Regions from separate parts of the Nonomuraea marmarensis genome, predicted to be linked through region 3. Evidence: riboswitches for the same ligand, from Rfam matches in the RefSeq annotation. Region 3 holds a riboswitch; each other region holds the start of a gene.
The links. Region 3 has a riboswitch for cyclic di-AMP ahead of ACFLIM_RS16930 (C40 family peptidase). Riboswitches for the same ligand answer to the same signal wherever they lie in the genome.

Region 1: it holds a riboswitch for cyclic di-AMP, as region 3 does, so the genes downstream of both, ACFLIM_RS24355 (hypothetical protein) here and ACFLIM_RS16930 (C40 family peptidase) in region 3, are expected to answer to the same signal.
Region 2: it holds a riboswitch for cyclic di-AMP, as region 3 does, so the genes downstream of both, ACFLIM_RS23825 (glycoside hydrolase family 25 protein) here and ACFLIM_RS16930 (C40 family peptidase) in region 3, are expected to answer to the same signal.
Region 4: it holds a riboswitch for cyclic di-AMP, as region 3 does, so the genes downstream of both, ACFLIM_RS00590 (glycoside hydrolase family 25 protein) here and ACFLIM_RS16930 (C40 family peptidase) in region 3, are expected to answer to the same signal.

The regions. Positions count from the first base shown of each region.
Region 1 covers NZ_JBICRM010000015.1:20,432-25,350, forward strand. The annotation lists gene ACFLIM_RS24340 (PadR family transcriptional regulator) at 1-185, opposite strand, end outside; gene ACFLIM_RS24345 (MDR family MFS transporter) at 242-1,693, shown strand; gene ACFLIM_RS24350 (DUF5302 domain-containing protein) at 1,792-1,944, shown strand; cyclic di-AMP (ydaO/yuaA leader) riboswitch at 2,106-2,242, shown strand; gene ACFLIM_RS24355 (hypothetical protein) at 2,424-2,963, shown strand; gene ACFLIM_RS24360 (alpha/beta fold hydrolase) at 3,019-3,864, shown strand; gene ACFLIM_RS24365 (DUF4032 domain-containing protein) at 3,869-4,919, opposite strand, start outside.
Region 2 covers NZ_JBICRM010000014.1:133,455-138,373, forward strand. The annotation lists gene ACFLIM_RS23820 (MFS transporter) at 54-1,451, opposite strand; gene ACFLIM_RS23825 (glycoside hydrolase family 25 protein) at 1,694-2,374, opposite strand; cyclic di-AMP (ydaO/yuaA leader) riboswitch at 2,436-2,578, opposite strand; gene ACFLIM_RS23830 (MerR family transcriptional regulator) at 2,999-3,403, opposite strand; gene ACFLIM_RS23835 (methyltransferase domain-containing protein) at 3,471-4,211, shown strand; gene ACFLIM_RS23840 (CoA transferase) at 4,291-4,548, shown strand; gene ACFLIM_RS23845 (alkaline phosphatase D family protein) at 4,682-4,919, shown strand, end outside.
Region 3 covers NZ_JBICRM010000009.1:64,425-69,343, forward strand. The annotation lists gene ACFLIM_RS16920 (cytochrome P450) at 1-617, opposite strand, end outside; gene ACFLIM_RS16925 (LuxR C-terminal-related transcriptional regulator) at 800-1,012, shown strand; gene ACFLIM_RS16930 (C40 family peptidase) at 1,169-2,125, opposite strand; cyclic di-AMP (ydaO/yuaA leader) riboswitch at 2,218-2,361, opposite strand; gene ACFLIM_RS16935 (amino-acid N-acetyltransferase) at 2,637-3,218, shown strand; gene ACFLIM_RS16940 (RDD family protein) at 3,304-4,596, shown strand; gene ACFLIM_RS16945 (RDD family protein) at 4,722-4,919, shown strand, end outside.
Region 4 covers NZ_JBICRM010000001.1:108,942-113,860, forward strand. The annotation lists gene ACFLIM_RS00575 (MFS transporter) at 1-295, shown strand, start outside; gene ACFLIM_RS00580 (B3/B4 domain-containing protein) at 331-1,062, shown strand; gene ACFLIM_RS00585 (DUF488 domain-containing protein) at 1,078-1,428, opposite strand; gene ACFLIM_RS00590 (glycoside hydrolase family 25 protein) at 1,466-2,194, opposite strand; cyclic di-AMP (ydaO/yuaA leader) riboswitch at 2,207-2,353, opposite strand; gene glnA (type I glutamate--ammonia ligase) at 2,715-4,139, opposite strand; gene ACFLIM_RS00600 (hypothetical protein) at 4,232-4,919, opposite strand, start outside.

The DNA.
Region 1 (4,919 bases), on a different contig from region 3:
CTGGCGCCCTCCGACTCCACCGCCACCAACCCGTCGGAGGCCATCTTCACCAGCTCCGGATAGATCTGCGTGTGCCCGGCCTGCCAGACGTGGTTGAGCGAGTGCTCGAACTTCTTGGCCAGGTCATAGCCGCTGGCCGGGCCCACACCCGACAACAGCCCGAGCAGCGCGATCCGTAGGGACATGCCTGCCAGCATATCGAAGATTTGACATGTCAGAGCTTACATATAAACATTTACCTGTGACTACTGACATGAATCCCAAGGGCAAGGGACTGGTGTTGCTCGCCGCGCTCGGCGGGATGTTCCTGGCGCTGCTCGACCAGACGATCGTCGGCACGGCGCTGCCACGCATCACGAGCGAGCTGGGCGGCTCGTCCCTTTACGTCTGGGTGGTGACCGCCTACCTGCTCACCTCCACGGTGACGGTCCCCCTCTACGGCAGGTTGTCCGACCAGCACGGCAGGAAGCCGTTGTTGCTGGTCGGGATGGTGGTGTTCGTGGCGGGCTCGGCGTTGTGCGGGGTGGCCCAGGACATGGTGCAGCTCATCGCCTTCCGCGCGCTCCAGGGGCTCGGCGCGGGCGCGCTGCTGCCGCTGTCGATCGCGCTGGTGATGGAGCTGTTCCCGCCGAGTACGAACGGAGCCCGCGTCCAGGGCGCGCTCGGCGGCGTGATGGGGCTGACGTACCTGGCGGGGCCGTTCCTCGGCGGGCTGTTCACCGACCACGCGACCTGGCGCTGGGCCTTCTACGTGAACGTGCCGCTCGGCCTGGTCCTGATCGCGATCGTGGTGCTGCGCTTGCCGAACCGGCCAGGCGTCGGCGGCGGCCGGCCGGACTACGCGGGCATCGCCGTGTTCACCGTGGCCATCACCGCGTTGTTGCTGGGGCTGACGGAGAAGGGGCTCGACGGGAACGCGTGGACCGACGCGGCCGTGGCCGGGCCGATCGTGCTCGCGCTGGCGTTGCTGGCGGTGTTCGTGCTGGTGGAGCGGCGGGCGGCCAGTCCGATCATGCCCATGCACCTGTTCGGGAACCGCACGTACACGCTGGTGAACTTGACCTCCTTCTTCACCGCCTTCTGCATGTACGCCGGAGTCGTGTTCCTGCCGCGTTACTTCCAGGAGGCCCTCGGCGTCAGCGCCACCGAGTCGGGGCTGCGGATCTACCCGATGACGCTGGCGATGGTCGTGGGCAGCGTTCTCATGGGCGTGCTCACGTCCAGGACCAGGGTCTACAAGCCGTGGCTCGTCGCCGCCCCGTTCCTCCTCGTCGCGGGCACCCTCCTGTGCCTGAACCTGACCCTGCAGACCGGTGCCGTGGCGCTGGCGGGATGGATGTCGCTGATAGGGCTGGGGATGGGGCCGATGTTGTCCGGGCTGACCATGGCCGCGCAGCAGTCCGTCGAGCCGCAGTACATCGGCACCGCCTCGGCCAACCTGACCTTCTTCCGCCAGATCGGCGGCTCCGTGGCGCTGGCCGTGGGCGGCACGCTCTACACCTCCACGGTCACCGCCAACGCCCTCGTGCACGGCGTGGCCGCGGCGCATGCCTCCGCGGCGGCCCTCGTCATCCCGTCGATCGGGGTGGTGGGGGCGCTGGTCGCCCTGGTGGCGCTGGTAGCGATGCCGGCCAAGAGGCTGGATGCGCCGGCCGTACCGGAGAACAAGGTCGAGGTCGGTTTCGCGTCATAAGCGGTGGCGTGCGAAGCTGTGATTGTCCCCAACACCACGGAGGTCCTCTCATGGCGGAAACACCGGAGCCGGAAACCGACGAAACTCCCGAGGACGAAATGAAGCGCAAGTTCCGTGAGGCGCTGGAGCGAAAGCGTAACCAGCATGCCGACTCGGGCGCGGGTGGCAGGGGCGGCGACCCATCGAAGATCCACGGGGCGCACGGTCCGGCTGCGAGTAAAAGATCGTTCAGGCGCAAGAGCGGCGGCTGAGGCTCGGGTCCGCAGGGGGTACGGCATGCCGTGCCCCCTTTCTCATTCCCGACCAAAGGTAGATCTTTGCCCGGTTCATGGTGAATCATTGGCGTTTGTCCGAATCGGTGCTATGTTTTTGCCCATTACCAGCCGGTGACCTGGCCCTTACCAAAGAGGGACCGCCGCTGGCGCCGAATCCCGAGCAGTCGGGAACCGGGGACCCACCTGATTGTGGGGTGAATCCGACCGCGTGTCGGTAGGGCATCTCCACGCCCGAACCCGTCAGCTAACCCGGTAGGCGTGAGGGAGAGGACGTGCCCCATGGACAGCAGCGGCGTACCCCCAGGAGACGTAGTGCCGGCCGTTCACTGAGCGGCCCCCTTCCCTAGGTTCCCCCCTGTGCGCTCCGCGTAGCCGGCATCGGGCCTCGTGTCCGGCCAGGCATTCCGCCAGGCGAGCGCAATCCCCCATCCCCTGCGCGAAGGATTCGATGCTCCATGTCTGCTTGCTCTGGCCTGCGTTCCCTCGCTCTGCGTTCCCTCGCTCTGCTCACCGCCTCCACCACCTGCGTGCTGACCGTCACCTGTTGCGCCGCGGCCCGCGCCGACTCCGGCACCGACGACAAGGTGCTGCTCAAGGGCTCGACCACGGCGTCCTACTTCTGGGACGACTCCTCCGGTCGCGCCGGTGACACGGGACTGCCGGCCAGCGGCAAGCCCATGCAGAAGGGGCTGGCCGCCAGCCCGAGCTGGCCGCTGCTGACCGAGGGGTACGTGATCTACAAGGGCAAGAAGCTGCCCTTCTTCGTAGGAGATCGCGGGCCTGGTGAGCCCTCCAGCCGCGGCGTCATGCTGGACCTCGACGCCAAGACGTTCGCCGAGCTGACCGGTGGCTCGTTCAACTCCGACACGCTGGGCGTCGACGGCGTCGGCGGGCAGGGCCACATCGACATCGACTACGTCATCACCAAGTGGGGCGACGGCCCGGGCAAGAAGAACTATCCGGTCCCCTTCTCCACCGGCGCGTGGTCCGAGTAGGACCGGCATCCCGGCGCCTTTACGAGAGCAGGACCAGAATGACATTCTGGTCCTCGTGACCACCCGCGTAGCCGCGAACGGCATCGAAATCGCCTACGAGAGCTTCGGCTCGCCCGCAGCACGGCCGCTGCTCCTCATCATGGGGCTCGGCGCCCAGCTCATCCACTGGGACGAAGGGCTCTGCGAGCTCCTGGCGGAGCAGGGACACCACGTCGTACGGTTCGACAACCGCGACACCGGCCTGTCCACCCACTTCCACGACCACGGCGTTCCGGAGCAGGGGGCGCCGTCGGCGTACCTGCTGGACGACCTGGCCGACGACGTCGCCGGGCTCATGGACGCCCTCGGCTGGCCCGCCGCCCACGTGGTCGGCGCCTCGATGGGCGGAATGATCGCCCAGACGCTGGCCATCCGGCATCCCGGACGACTGCTGACCCTGACCTCCATCATGTCCACGCCCGGCCCGTCGATCGCCCCGCCGTCCGAGGCCGCGCTCGCCGTGCTGATGGCCCGGCCCCCCGCCGACCGCGAATCCGTGCGGGCGCAGGCGGTGACGACCTGGTCGACCATCGGCTCGCCCGGCTACGAGCTGGACCGGGAGAAGGTGATGGCGATGGCGGGGCTGGCCTACGACCGGTGCTTCGACCCCGCGGGCACGGCCCGGCAACTGGCCGCCATCATGGCCTCCGGCGACCGTACGGAGTCGCTGGCCGGGGTGAGCGTGCCCACTCTCGTCATGCACGGAGAGGCCGACCAGCTCGTTCCGATCGTGGGCGGCCGGGCCACGGCGGCGGCCATCCCCGGCGCCCGGCTGGTGACGTATCCGGGCATGGGGCACGATCTGCCGCAGCCGCTGTGGCCCCAGATCGTGGCTGAGATCACCAAGCTGACCACCGCCTGAGTGCCTACTCTGCGGCTTCGTCGGGCAGCAACGCCTGCTCGTCGGGCTTGTGGACCAGCACGTTGTCCACGTACGACTTCACCGCCGTGGTCAGGCCCACGTCGGCGCCGGCCTCCTCAGACAGGTACCAGCGGTGGTCGAGGATCTCGTGGAAGAGCTGCGCGGGCTCCAGCTTGCCGCGCAGCTCTGCGGGGATGGCCTCGACCGTCGGCTGGAACACCTCCGCCAGCCACCGGTGCGCCACGATGGCCTCGTCCTCGTGCCGCAGCCCCTTGGCCACCCGGAACCCGTCGAGGTCGTTCAGCAGCCGCCGCGCCTGGTTCTCCTCCACGTCGAGCCCGGTCAGCCTGAGCAGCCGCCGCTGGTGGTGCCCGGCGTCCACGACCTTCGGGCGGACGATCAGCCGCCCGGTGCCGACCTTGCGCCGCACCATCATCTCGGCCACGTCGAAGCCCAGCAGGTTGAGCCGCCTGATCCGCTGCTCCACCCGGTGCCAGTCCACCTCCTCGATGATCTCGCTCTGGGTGATCTCGTCCCACAGGCGGTGGTAGCGGGTGACGACGTCCTCGGCGGTGTCCATGGGGTCGATCGACGGGTGTAGCAACCCGCCGGCCTCCAGGTCGAGCATCTCGCCGAAGATGTTCGTGTGCGCGACGTCGATGTCGCCGAGCCGCTGGCCCTCGCTGATCATCGGGTGCATCTCGCCGGTCTCGGCGTCCACCAGGTAGGCCGCGAACGCCCCCGCGTCCCTTCGGAACAACGTGTTGGACAACGAGCAGTCGCCCCAGTAGAAGCCGTTCAGGTGCAGCCGCACCAGCAGCACGGCCAGCGCGTCGAGCAGCCGGGTGAGCGTGTCGGGCCGGAGCGTGCCCGACATGACCGCGCGGTAGGGGAGGGAGAACTGCAGGTGCCTGGTGATCAGTGCCGCGTCCAGGTCGTTGTCGCGGCCGGTGACGTACGCCACGGGCTGCACGGAGGGCGCGTCGATCCGGGCGAGGTCCCACAACAACTGGTACTCCCGCTTGGCGTAGCGCTCGCTGATCTCCTTGATCGCG
Region 2 (4,919 bases), on a different contig from region 3:
CGGGCGCGATGGCGCTGGTCGCGGACCTTGTCATCGGTTGTCCCTGCAGAAAGTCAGTGGAGATGGACGCCTTCGGGCAGGTGCGCCTTGCCCTTCGGGACGAGCGCGACCGCGATGAGTGCGGCGACGACCGCCGCGCCCGCCGCCACCGCGTACGCGGCAGGGAAACCGCTGGCCGTGCCGGCCTCGATGCCGCGAGCTGCGATCGCGGATACGACCGCGACGCCGACTGACCCACCGACCTCGTGGAAGGTGTTGACCACGCCGGAAGCCAGTCCCGCCTCGTGTTGAGAGACGTATCCGAGCGCGGTGGTGGTGGCGGCGACGAACGTCAGGACGATGCCGCCCGCGCCGATCGCCAGGCCGGTGATGACCCCGGCGGTGCCGTCCACCAGGGCGAGGACGGTCGCGCCGGCGGCGGCCAGCAGTAGTCCGCTGACGGCGGCCCCCCGCGCGCCGTGCCGATGGATGACGTGCCCGGCCAGGTGCCCGACAGCCCCGGTCGCGAGCGCCACCGGCACGAACAGGAGCCCGGTGACCAGCGCGGGCATGCCCTGCACCCGCTGCAGGTAGAGCGAGCCGAGGAAGACCATGGCCAGCAGCAGCGCGGTGGCGGCGAGCATCAGGAACGCGCCGGTGGCGACCGGCCGGCGGGCCAGGATCCGCACGTCCATCAACGGTTCGGCGGTGGCTCGCTCGACCACCGCGAACAGAACGTATCCCGCCAGGGCGCCACCGAGCGCGAGCAGGGTCGTGGCCGACCCCCATCCGGAGTCGCCCACGTTGACCAGGCCGTAGACGAGGGCCGCGGTCGACCCGGTGGCCAGGACGGCGCCGGGCAGGTCGATGCGCCGCCGGCGCGCGGGACGGTGCGCGGCGACCATGCGGGGCAGCAGAACCAGCACGGCCAGCCCGACCGGGACGTTGATGAAGAACACCCAGCGCCAGCCGGGCCATGCGGTCAGCAGCCCGCCGAGCAGCGCGCCCGCCGCGAATCCGGCTCCGCCGAGCGCCGCCCATGCGCCGAGCGCTTTGCCGCGTTCGGCGCCGTGGAAGGTGCGGGTGATGGTGGCCAGCGCGGACGGGGACAGCAGCGCCGCGCCCACGCCCTGGGCGAGCCGTCCGCCGATCAGTACGGGCCCGCTGGTGGCCAGGCCCGTGACCAGCGAGGCGAGGGTGAACAGGGTCAGGCCGGCCAGCAGGATCCGGCGCGTGCCGTAGGCGTCCCCCAGGCGGCCGCCGAGCAACATGAGCCCGCCGAAGCACAGCGTGTAGGCGGTGACGGCCCAGGTGAGCCAGGCGCGGTCGAGGTCCAGGCCGGAGCCGATGCTCGGCAGCGCCACGTTGATCACCGTAACGTCCAGGATCAGCATGAACTGGGCGACGCAGAGCAGCACGAGAGCGATCCACCGCCGCGAGTCCGGCACCGCTTGCGTGGCTGAGTCAGTCACGAGGCCTCCGTAAGTAAACACTGATGTTCGACTTACTGTAGCCCCTTATGGCCAAAACCTGAACACTCTTGTACGAATTAGCTGCTCGCGCGGCGCGTGCCGTACGACCACCTCGCCCCGCTCGACGTCCAGGCCGACGCCCTTGAGCACCTCCAGTTCGCCGAAGCGCTTGCGCAGCCCGCGGACACTGATCGGTCGGCGCGGGGCACCCAAGGGGCGGGCCGCGCGTCCAGACACTCTGGCTACTTACGGCCCAGGGCGCGGAGTTGGTCCAGGCTCACGGAGGAGACGTTCTGGTCCACCGGGCTGTCGGTGTACTGGTGGATGGTCCACGTCTTCCACGGCGGGGGTGGCGTGACCGTACCTTTGGCCTTGCTGTAGTGGGCGACCCACAGCGGATACTGGCCGAGGCCTTGACCGTATTTGCTGGCGAAGTTCCAGCCGGAGTAGAACAACGGGGTGACGCCGGTCTTGGCCTTCACCCGCTCCAGCCACGTCTTGGCCCAAGCGTTGACGTAGGCCGCGGGTTTGCCGTCGGTGGTCTCCAGGTCCAGGGCCAGGAGGTCACCGGGCTTGGCCGGCTGCTTGTTCACCACGGACAGGAAGAAGTCGGCCTCGGCGACGGGGTCGTTGGCCGGGCGACCGTAGTGGTAGGCGCCGCGCACCATGTTCTGCCCGGCCATCTCGGCCCAGTGGCGGGCGAAGGCGCGGTCGGTGAAGTCGGTGCCCTCGGTCGCCTTGACGATGCCGAACTCCGCGCCACTGGCAGCCCAGTCGTGCGCCGGCTCGTAGTTGGAGACGTCCTGGCCGTAGGCGAACTCATGGGCATGCGCGGAACTGGCGACGGACGCACCAGCCACGGCGGTGATCATGGTCAGCAAGGCGGTCGCCGCGAGCTTACGCACGATTCCGGGAGTGGCCATTCGGGCGATGTTGATCTTCGGGGCTGGGGTAGGACGGTGGTCGGCCATCGGTAGGGAGTTCTCCTTGCTTCCATACCGCTTACCGGGTTAGCTGACGGGTTCGGGCGTGGAAGCTGCCCTATGGCACTATCCGTGCCAATTCACCCCAAGTAGTACGAACGGGTCCCCGGTTCCGCCCGCAGGCGGACTCAGCGGTCACAGGCGCGCCTGCGATGTCATGCGATGCTCAAAGTAGCGACCGGACAAACCGGATGTATTTCGCAGAAGATAACGTATTAACCAAAAGCCTGACAAGTAGACAAACCGCAAGTTTTGCGAGTGCGACATCACAGTCGTGTAGGCGAGAACCCGGTGGCGCTGCAGCGCCTGAAGCACCTTGCGAACCGAGACGGGCTTCCGGCACCGTCCGCTCCGGGACCGATCAGCAACTTCGTGGCCGGCGATTCGATGTGGCTGAGCAGGGGCGCCTTCTGTACCGGCCCGAAGTCCATGCCGCCGTTGCCTTGCTCTGGCCGAAGGCCCAGGCTGATCTCCTGCGTGGCAAGTGGCGCTTCCTACTATCCTGCCTAATAGCTGATGCCTGCCGGTGCGAGGGGCGTGGCCCCCTCGCGGTGGCGGCCCGGCTCACACTCGCACGTGTGGCGGGGAGGATACGGAGATCCGCTCGGCCACCATGGACTGGAAATGGGAACAGCTGGTGAAGTCCTCGTGGTCGCAGTCCAGTGCGCAGTCGATGAGCTCGAGCGACGCCTGCGCCTCGGCGATGCGCCGGGCGAGCTCCGCCCGACGGCGCAGCAGGACACCACGCCGTTCCGCCGCGTCCGAGGTGGTCATCATCTCGCGGATGTCGTCGAGGCTGAATCCGGCTTCCTTGGCGCGCAGGATCACGGCCACCCGGTAGAGGTCGTCGGGCCCGTATCGGCGGCGTTCCCCGCCGATCCGGGCCGGGCAGAGCAGGCCCATGGCCTCCCAGTGCCTCAGGACATGCGTGGCCAGCCCGAACCGCTCCGCGATGTCGCCGATGCTCATGGTCGCATTTGACTTCATGCCGACATTAAGTCGCATGCTGGCTCGCATGTCCAAAACGACGGAACACATGGAATCATTCATTCAGCTGCTCGACGTCGTCGACGCGTTGCCGGGGGCGGTCGCGTTGCGGGCGCGCTCGTCCGAGCTGCTCGGCCTCCCGGACGGCGCGGCCGTGGTGGACGTGGGCTGCGGCGCGGGACGTGCGGTACACGAGCTGGGGGAGCGCGGGGCGCGGGCGATCGGCGTGGACGTCAGCGAGGAGATGATCGCGGTGGCCCGCCGTCGGTGGCCGCAGGCCGACTTCCGGATCGGCGACGCCTTCGGCCTGCCGCTCGAGGACGGCGAGGTCGCCGGGTATCGAGCCGAGAAGGTCTTCCACGAGCTCGCCGACGCGGCCAAGGCGCTGGAGGAGGCCAAGCGGGTGCTCGCTCCGGGCGGTCGCGTCGTGCTCATCGGGCAGGACTGGGACACCTTCGTCATCGACTCCGACGACCCGGCGCTCACCCGGACCATCGTGCACGCCCGCGCCGACCTGACCGCCAATCCGCGGGCGGCCCGCCGTTACCGCAACCTGCTGCTCGACACCGGGTTCGAGGACGTCGCGGTGGAGGCGCACATGAGCGTCTTCACCGACGCGGCCATGCTGCCCATGCTCACCGGCATCGCGGAGGGCGCCCGTGCGGCCGGAGCCGTCACCCCTGAGCAGGAAGCGGCGTGGGTGAGCGAGCAGAAGGAACGAGCCCAGGCAGGTCGCATGTTCCTGGCGTTGCCGATCTTCATGGCCTCGGCCTCGCGACCTGAGGAGTAGCGCACGCGCCGCGGCGGTTCGCGAGCTCGCCAAGGCCGCGCATCATGCCGGAGGTCTACCGGAGTCGGCGGACGCCGGCGTGACCGGCAGGCCGCGTCACCGGGGCAGCGGGCAGGCGGCCCATCCGATGGTGCCGAGCCGGCCGTCGCCGGCCGTACACCATCCGCAGCTGCGGCACCGCGGGGTGATCGCCGAGGTCGAGCACCCCTCGCTCGGCTCCGTGCCCCTGCCCGGCGTCACCGTGAAACTGTCCAGGACACCTGGCTCCGTACGGCTCCCGCCGCCTCGTCTCGGCGAGCACACGGCAGAGGTCCTGGCCGAGTGGCTCCAGGACTAGGACGTCGGTGAAGCTGCCGAGGCCGTACCTGGTATTCGGGCGGATATGTCGTCGATCAACCGACTTGTCCTGTATTTTGATCATTCATCATGGTGAAACCGGAGCGGTGCTAGCTTGACTCAAGCTCTTCCGGGTGAATCAACAAAGCACCCTGCATCGCAGGGGTTTCCTCGCCCTGGCGGGCGGCGCCCTCGGCGTCCTGGCGGTCGGGCAGATCGCCCAACCCGCGATGGCGCACGCCGACGATGTGGACGCGGTCCCGTTCACCCTGGGGGTGGCCTCCGGCGATCCCGATCATCACAGTGTCGTGTTGTGGACCCGTCTCGTCGCCGATCCGCTGAACGCCGAGACCGGGGGCATGCCGGCCGAGC
Region 3 (4,919 bases):
GCGATCAGGCCGCGGAAGTAGTCGCGAAACTCTCTTCTGGCCCTCCCGGTTTCGGACAGGAGGTCCTCTGTAAGCATGGGGTCAAGGCTGCGGGCGAGTGTGTCGCTCCAATCACGGAACTGTTCGTGGTCCTCCGGCGGCACTCCGAGCAGCTCGCTGATCACCATGACGGGCAGCGGATAGGCGAGCCCGGAAACGAGATCCGCCTCCTCCGGCAGCGCGCCGATCAGCTCGGCGGTGATCGCCTCGACGCGCGGGCGGAGCCGTTCGAGCATGCGCGGAGTGAAGGCCCTGCTGACCAGAGCACGCAGCCTGGTGTGGTCCGGCGGATCCATCCAGAGGAACGATTCCACCGGCTGACCTGGGTCTCTTCTGTCCAGCGGGTCGGATCCGTGGCCGAAGCGCGGGTCGCGGAGCAGCGCCGTGCAGAGCTCGTGGGTGGTGGCGACAAGCAACCCGCCACGGGTGCGGAAGATCGCGCCGCGCTCGCTCAGCTCGCGATATTCGGCGTACGGATCGCGCAGAAAATCCGGATCGAACGGATCAAAACCCAGGACGTCGGCCGGGCTCATTGATGGTGGATCCGGCGCGCCGGAAGCCTCGACGAGATCACTCATCGTAGCCGGGGTGCCGTCGTCATATGGCGAGTACGTCACATATATCGGATCATGTCAATAGCGCTCGTCAAGTGCGGCGATTGTCATGCTTGACGACCTTTCCAGGATGCGTTTACCGTCTGCGAGGCGGCTTAGGCCTATCTGAGAGGTCCGAGTTCTGCTGTTGGGGGGGAGGGCTCCCGATGGATGTGCTCACTGAAGGCGTTGATCTGAGCCATGCGGATTTGGCGTTGCTGTCGGAGCTGGCCAAGGGAGTCACGGTCGATCGGGTGGGGAGACGTCTGGATATAAGCGGACGCACAGTACGCCGGAGGTTACGGGGCATCTGCGACCGCATCGGCGTGGCCACCGCGATCGAGGCCGTGGCCTGGGCGGCCCGCCGCCAGTTGATCTGACGGCGCCCGCGAGGCAGCGTCTGATTGCCGGGCTTCGCTCGGGGAGCTGCGGTGGATGTCCTCGCTTCGCTACGGATCCACCGCAGCGTCTGATTGCCGAGCTTCGCTCGGAGTGCTGCGGTGGATGTCCTCGCTTCGCTGCGGATCCACCGCAGCTCAGTCGGCGATGCGCACCGCGCCGGCGAACGGGCGCCCTTCGATCGACGCGACCCGTACGACGTCGCCCGTCTGGGGGGCGTGCACCATCATGCCGCCGCCGATATACATGCCCATGTGGTGCAGGTCGCTGTAGAAGAACACCAGGTCGCCGGGGCGCAGCTCGGAGCGCGAGATGTGCCTGCCCGCCGTCCACTGGTCGCCCGTGTAGTGCGGCAGCGAGATGCCCACCCGCTGGTAGGCCGCCATGACCAGGCCCGAGCAGTCGTAGGAGTTCGGGCCCTCGGCGCCCCAGACGTACGGCTTGAGCTGCTGCGTGAGCGCCCATCTTGCGGCCTCCGCCGCCTTGCCGCTGCCGACGACCGGCAGGTTGACGCGCACGGCGCGGGTGCCGGAGCGGCCCGCCTCGCCCACGGCCCGCCTGTACAGGTTGCTCTCGACCTTGGTGACCAGCTTGGTGATCTTGTCGCGCTTGGACTCGAGGTCGGTGACGATCTTCTGGACCTCGTCGATCCGCGTCTTGGCACCGGCCCTGGCGCGTTCCGCGGCGTCCATGGCCTTGGTGACCTGGTTGACCTCCTCGCCCTGCTGCTGTTCGAGCGCGTAGGTGGTCGCGGCCCGGTCGAGAAAGGCCTCGGGGTCGTCCGAGGACGCGAACGCCAGCACCTTGCCCAAGCCGCCCGTCATGTAGGCGTTCTGGGCGAGTAAGGCGGCCTTGGCCCGCTTGCCGGCCAGATCGGCCTCGCTGCTCGCCAGCGTCTTCTGCGCGGCGTCCGAGGCATTCTTGGCGGTCTTGAGCTTCTCCCGCTGGCCGTTGTACTGCTCGGCCAGCGTCTCGATCTCGGTGTGCAGTTTCTCGACCTGCTCGGAGAGGTCCTTGAGGGAGGGCTTGGGGTCCGCGGACGCGGAACCGACGGGGATGGCGAACAGCAGCACGGCGATTGTGACACTTACCACACCGAGACGGTGTGGGTGCCGGGCGCGTTCCGGGGGGCGGGCGTGCTTGCCCGCCGACTTCCCCCCACGGTTGAGCGTGCGCTTCACCAACCAGCTCCTCTCATAGACGCCTACCGGGTTAGCTGACGGGTTCGGGCCGGAGCAGCCCTACCGAAAGACTCGGATTCACCCCAGTGGTGGCTCTGGCCACCGGCGGGTCCCCGGCTCCCCTTGCGGGGATTGAGCGTGTCTCCCGCGCGACACGCGGGGAACATTGTCGCTGGACACTAATGCACTCCAGGTTCGTGCTCAACCAGAACTGCCAAGTCTGTAGAGGTTTCACAACCGAAGGGTCACAGGGTGATCTCGTGAACACCTGTGCAGAACAGACCTTATGTCCTCTTTGCCCTTGCTTCCTCCCGCCGTGGACCGGAGCGAGGAACCGTGCTCATCCGGCCACCAGATGTAACAGGATGGGCCGAGACATGGGAGTTAGGGCTGAGCCGTAATGACATCTGTACTCTGGAGAGCCATGGAGCAGGTGGCCGAACTGACAGTGACCGAGACCACCCCCGAGATCGGGGTGGTGGTCCGGCGTGCCCGCACGCCCGACGTGCACACGGTCAGGCGCCTGGTGGACACCTACGCGGGCGCGGGACCGCGGCTCCTGGAGAAGGCCACGGTGACGCTGTACGAAGACGTACAGGAGTTCTGGGTGGCCGAGCGGGACGGGCAGGTCGTCGGGTGCGGCGCGCTCCACGTGCTCTGGGAGGACCTCGCTGAGGTCCGCACGGTGGCCGTGGATCCGGAGAGCCGGGGCATGGGCGTCGGCCGCCGGATCGTCTCGGCGCTGATACAGCAGGCTAAGGATCTGGGTCTGCGGCGTGTATTCTGTCTGACTTTTGAGGTCGACTTCTTCGCGAGGCACGGGTTCCGCCCGATCCAGGGCACGCCGGTCTCACCCGAGGTCTACGCCGAACTTCTGGCCTCGTACGACGAGGGGGTGGCGGAGTTCCTCGACCTGGAACACGTCAAGCCGAACACCCTGGGCAACACCCGCATGCTGCTCCATCTGACATCGGGTGACGCGGACCTTGACCAGATGGAAAGGTGATTGTTGATACCTATGTCGATACGTTGGGCAGCACAGGCATGTGTCCTGACACGTGCCACATGCGCACTCGAAGCGAGGTGACACGGTGAGCACCGGACAGCCGCCGTATCCACAGGACGAATCCGGCGAGAACGCTGCGCCTGGCACGCCGGATTACGGGCAGCACAACACGGGCCGCCATCCTGGCGAGCCCGACCCCGACGTCACTGTGGTCGGCTACCGGGCGGACGACGCCTATGGGCAGCAGCCCCAATACGGGCAGCAGCAGCAGGGCTATGGTCAGCAACCGCAATACGGCCAGCAGCAGCAGCCTCAGTACGGGCAGCAGCAGGGCTACGGCCAGCAGGGCCATGGTCAGCAACCCCAATACGGCCAGCAGCCGCAGTACGGGCAGCAACAGCAGTCGCAGCCCGACTACGGTCAGCAGGGCTACGGGCAGCAACAGCAGTCCCAGCCGGACTACGGCCAGCAGCAATATGGCCAGCAACAGCAGTCTGGTCAGCAATATGGTCAGCAGCCGCCGTCCCAGCCTGGCTACGGCCAGCAGGGCTACGGTCAGCAGCAGTACGGCCAGCAACCCCAGTCCGGCCAGCAGCCGCAGTACGGACAGCAACAGCAGTCGCAGCCCGACTACGGTCAACAGGGCTACGGCCAGCAACAGCAGTCCCAGCCGGGCTACGGCCAGCAGCAAGGTTACGGGCAGCAACAGCAGTCGCAGCCCGGCTACGGTCAGCAGGGCTACGGCCAGCAGCCCGGCTACGGCGACCAGCAGCAGTACGGCCAGGCCTACGGGCAGCCGCAGCAGCAGCCTTACGGCCAGCCCGGCTACGGGCAGCCCTACGGCCAGCCGGTAGGCATGCAGCCGCCCGGCGCCCCCGCCCCCCTGGCGGAGTGGTGGCAGCGGCTGGTGGCCAGGCTGATCGATGGAGTCATCCTCTTCATCGTGAACATCCTGATCGGCTTCGTCTTCGGCCTGTTCATCGTCGCGAGCTACTCCTCCGTCAACGGTGGATCCGGCGGATTCCTGTCGTCCACGATCGCGGGCATCCTGTCGACGATCATCGTGACGGTGCTGTGGGTGGGCTACGAGTTCTTCCTGACCAAGATGAACGGCCAGACGGTCGGCAAGATGGTCATGGGGATCAAGGTCGTCCCGGTGGGGCAGGCCATGCCTCAGGGCGGCCTGCCGACCGACCTGGCGCTCAAGCGCGCGGGCGTGACCTGGGGTGGCTGGGTGCTCAACGTCGTCCCGCTCATAGGCTGGCTTTTCGCCTACGTGGCGGTCGCGCTGAACGGCGCCTCGCAACTGTGGGACAAGCCGCTGCAGCAGACGTTCGCGGACAAGTTCGCGGGCACTGTGGTGGTGAAGATCAAGTAGTCTGCGCGACTGCGTAAAACAGGGGCCGGCTTCCCGCCGGCCTCTGTTTTGTGTCCGGGGGTCGTACCAAAATGGGAGACCTGCACTCCCCGATTGGGGCCGCCGATGACGCGAGGTGGGGGGTTATGGCCGGGACACCGCCGCGGGCGGACGCGCTGCCCGCGGAATGGTGGGAACGACTCGCCGCCCGACTGATTGAAGCACTCGTCTTCGGGGTCTTCTATTACATTCTGTTCATCGTGCTGTGGGCCATCTTCCGAACTGTCGGGATGTTGGAGGTGTTCGACGGGCGGTTGCCGGGTGTGTTCGCCTGGCTGGCCGCC
Region 4 (4,919 bases), on a different contig from region 3:
CGTCGCCCTCACCGACGTTCTGGCGCCCTGGCTGGTGGTGATGGGCTTCGGGTTGTCGTTCGTGCTGCCCGCGTTGATGGCGGGCATGGTCAACAGCGCTCCGCCGGGCACGGCGGGCACGGCGGGAGGCGTCCTGAACGCGTTCCGCCAGGTCGGCGCCACCCTCGGCGTGGCGGTCATGGGCGTCATCGGCCGGCCCCTGCTGGCGGCGGCCATCCTGACGGCGGTGACCTGCGCCTGCTACGCGCTGGCCGCCCGCCGCGCCCGCGCCGCCAACCCCGCCATCCCCGCCTGACCCGGAGGCGAGGATGCGGGTATCGTGATCGGCCCGTGCTCCCCGGCCGCGATGACGAGGTGACCATGTATTTCCAGCATTCCGATGCCATCTGGCGGGACTTTCCCGAGCTGGCGCCCGGGTTGATCTTCGCGCCGGGCATCTCCACGGACGTCTCCGTCGACGACCGGCTCGCCCGGTTCGGCGAGATCGCCGCCAAGAGGCTCGCCATCGCATCGGAAGGCGAGCTGCCGGAGATCCAGGCGTGGCGGCGGGCGTTCTCGAAGATGGGCCTCAAGCCGACCCGATATCGGTGCGCCTCGGAGTCGCTGCTGCGCCGCTTCAGGAAAGAGGGATCTCTGCCGCGCCTGCATCCCGTGATCGACCTGTGCAACGCGGTCTCCATCGCGTACGCCATCCCGGTGGCAGTGTTCGACGCCTCCCGGATCTCGGAGTATGTGGAAGTGCGGCATGCGGCGGGCGACGAGACATACCTGACCTTCTCCGGCGAGACGGAGCACCCGCCGGCCGGGGAGGTCATCTTCGCGGACGCCCTCGGGAACGCGCATGCCCGCCGCTGGACCAACCGCCAGAGCGGCTATTCGGCCATCCGCGACACGACCACCGACGTCCTGATCGTCGCGGAGGCGCTGCACGACACGGCGCGGCAGGACATCGAGTCCCTCACGGCCACGCTCTCCGACGAGCTGAGCACCCTCTGGCCCGTCACCCCGAAGTCCGCGATCCTGGCCCCGTCCGCGCCCCGGTTCGAGTTCGCGGGGACGTGAGGCCGTAGGAGATCCCTAGCGGGCGCGCTGAAGATGGTCCCGCAGCACCACAGCCTGGTTGTGCTCGGTGTCCTTGGCCGAGTAGAGCAGCGTCACCGGCCCCTTCTCGGCGGCGGCGAGCAACGGTTCGACCGTCTCGGGGTGCTCGGCGAGCTCGGCCCGATAACGCTCGGCGAACTCGGCGAACCGCTCGGGCCGGTGGCCGAACCACTGGCGCAGCTCCTTCGACGGCGCGACGTCCGGCAGCCATCCGTCGAGCCGCAGGTCGTCCTTGCGCACTCCCCGAGGCCACACACGGTCGACGAGGAACACCGCGCCGCGGGCAGGCGCGTGATCGTAGACACGCTGGATGACGATCGGTCCCATGACCGGTTCCTACCCAACCACCTCGTGGCCCGCCCGGTCAGGCGGACTGGCGGCCCAGGTGGCGCAGCTGGTCAGGGGTCAGTACGGAGACGTCCTGGTCGACGGGGTAGTCGGAGTACTGGTGGATGGTCCAGGACTTCCAGTCGGCGGGCGGGGTCACCATCCCCTTGGCCTTGCCGTAGTGGGCGACCCACAACGGATATTCGGACAGGCCCTTGCCGTAGATGTTGGCGAAGCGCCAGCCGCTGTAGAACATCGGGGTGATCCCGGTCTTGGCCTTCACGTGCGACAGCCACGCCTTTTCCCAGGCGTTGACCTCGGCGACGGACTTGCCGTCGGTCGTCTCCATGTCGAGGACCAGCAGGTCCCCGCTCTTGGCGGGCTGGGCGTTCACCACGGACAGGAAGTGGTCGGCCTCGGCGATGGGGTTGTTGCGGGGGTGGCCGTAGTGGTAGGCCCCGCGTACGATGCCCTTCTTGCCCAGCTCCCGCCAGTGCCTGGCGAAGGCGGCGTCGGTGAAGGTCATGCCCTCGGTGGCCTTGATGATGCCGAACTGGGCCGGGCTGGCGTTCCAGTCGTACAGCGGCTGGTAGTTGGAGACGTCCTGGCCGTAGGTGAGCGGCTCCTGCTCCTGCACGGCCGCGTGCGCCGGGCCATGCTCGGCGGTCGACGCGATCGCCGGGCCGGTCACGCTCGCCAGTGTGGTGGCCCCGGCCAGGAGAGCGCCGGCGGCAGAGAGGCTGAGCCGTTTGGAGAGATCGAGCATGGGGGATTTGACTCCTTGCTTCCATGTCGCCTACCGGGTTAGCTGACGGGTTCGGGCTTGGAAGTGCCCTACGGGCGCAGCCTGGGCTGGCGTCCGATTCACCCCGGGATAAAGGCGGGTCCCCGGCTCCGTGATGTGCGGATTCGGCCTGTCAACGATGCGGCAACGATCCGGCGAGTGCTCGCCAAAACGTGGGCCGTAATGCTGAAAAAGGTATATATGCCCCCATAATCATTGCAAGTGGGGCAAATCCCCTCGCAATGTACGCGTACTCGCGTAAACCCTGAATCGCCGTACCTGTAGGGATTTCAGGGCTTTGGCAAAATCTTCGGCGCGGTACGCGAGCCCGGGACCGGGGGACATTCGTGACCTCTCCGCTCGTGGCGGGAGGTGCCGGTGGGGTTCACGGTGATCGGCTCTCGACCGGCGCTTTCAGTCTTGGTGACTTTCTCGTGGCAACCGAAAGGCCATCGACCGTGCCCTCAACGGGACAGCCGATGGCCTTTTACGGGCTACGGGATCAGATGTCGTAATAGAGCTCGAACTCGTGCGGGTGCGGCCGCAGCCGGATCGGGTCGACCTCGTTCTCCCGCTTGTACGCCACCCACGTCTCGATCAGGTCCGGCGTGAACACGCCGCCCTCGAGCAGGTAGTCGTGGTCCTCCTCCAGCGCCGTGAGCACCTCGGGCAGCGAGCCGGGCACCTGCGGCACCTGGCGGGCCTCCTCCGGCGGCAGCTCGTAGAGGTCCTTGTCGACCGGCTCCGGCGGCTCGATCTTGTTGCGGATGCCGTCGATGCCCGCCATCAGCATCGCCGAGAAGGCGAAGTACGGGTTGCACGACGGGTCCGGCACCCGGAACTCGATGCGCTTGGCCTTCGGGTTGGAGCCCGTGATCGGGATGCGTACGCAGGCCGAGCGGTTGCGCTGGGAGTAGACCAGGTTGACCGGGGCCTCGTAGCCGGGGACCAGGCGGTGGTAGGAGTTGACCGTCGGGTTGGTGAAGGCCAGCAGCGACGGCGCGTGCCTGAGCAGGCCGCCGATGTAGTAGCGGGCCGTGTCGGACAACCCCGCGTAGCCGACCTCGTCGTAGAAGAGCGGCGAGCCGTCCTTCCAGAGCGACTGGTGGCAGTGCATGCCGGAGCCGTTGTCGCCGAAGAGCGGCTTGGGCATGAACGTGACCGTGTGGCCGAATTCGAGCGCGGTGCTCTTGATGATGTACTTGTAGAGCATCAGGTTGTCGGCCGTCTTGAGCAGCGTGCCGAACTTGAAGTCGATCTCCGCCTGACCCGCGGTGCCGACCTCGTGGTGCTGCATCTCGACGTCGATGCCGCACTCGATGAGGTTGCGGACCATCTCCGAGCGCAGGTCGGTGAAGTGGTCCATCGGCGGCACGGGGAAGTAGCCGCCCTTGTAGCGCGGCTTGTAGCCGAGGTTGCCGCCCTCGGTCGCCTTGCCGGTGTTCCAGGCGCCCTCGATGGAGTCGATGTAGTAGTAGCCGGCGTGCTGCTTCGTCTCGAAGCGCACGTCGTCGAAGATATAGAACTCGGCCTCGGGGCCGAAGTAGACCGTGTCGGCGATGCCGGTGCCCCTGAGGTAGTCCTCGGCCTTGCGCGCGACGTTGCGCGGGTCGCGGCTGTAGGCCTCGCCGGTCAGCGGGTCGTGCACGAAGAAGTTCAGATTGAGCGTCTTGTGCTGGCGGAACGGGTCCACCACGGCGCTGGTCGGGTCGGGCAGCAGCAGCATGTCGGACTCGTGGATCGCTTGGAATCCGCGGATCGACGAGCCGTCGAACATGAGTCCGTCTGTGAAGACGCTCGCGCCGAAGTTCTCAACCGGGAAGGTGAAGTGGTGAGTCGTCCCCGGCAGGTCTGTGAACCTGACATCGACGAACTGCACCCCTTCGTCACTGATGAACTTCAGGACGTCGTCGGCGGAGTTGAACACTCTCGAACCTCCCTGGGACTGGCCATCATGCCGACGTTAGGCCGTGGCCGTTTCCGAATGGTGTCTCGTTTGTTTCACACATGTTACGTAGGTCAGGTGCCCTGCGACGCCTCGCAGCCGTCGTCGCTGCTCGGCTCGTCGTCCAGAACGTAGGGATCTGAGGGTGGTCCGGTGGCACCCACCTTGTCCTCAGGCGAATCCTCGTAGTAGGGGTGAATGAACCCGTCCTCCACGTCGCAGCGGGCGGGCGTCGCGCTCGCACCCCACCCGTCCACCCAGACGACGAGCCGGCCGGACTCGCGGTACAACTGCACGCTTCCGGTGGGATGGGTGACGAGCCTGACGGTGGTGGCGGGCTGGCCGGGGCGGTGCACCGCGTAGACGACCAGGTGGTTCAGCTTCACCTCGACCCCGCGCAGGCCGTCTTCCCGGAACGTGCCCAGCGTGGCCTGTCCTCTCACCTTGATGACCTCGGTGGTGAGCTCGGCCGTCTTCGGGGCGAAGCTGTTCACCATGGGCCGGTTGGGCTCCTTCGAGTCGTCCAGGTCATCGCGGAACCAGTCGCGTTGCTCGCGGTCCAGCAACTTGGCGAAGGCGTCCGGATCTCCGCCCAGCAGCGTCTTCTTGTCGAGGTAGGCGGCGGCCAGCAGCTCGCGCGTCCGCTCCAGCCCCTTGGCCACGTCCTTCTTCGACAACCCGCCCAGCGCCTTCGCCTCCGGCAGCACGAACCCGTCGATCCCGTCGGCGTAGTCCTCGGCCGGGGACCCGGCGAACGGGCTC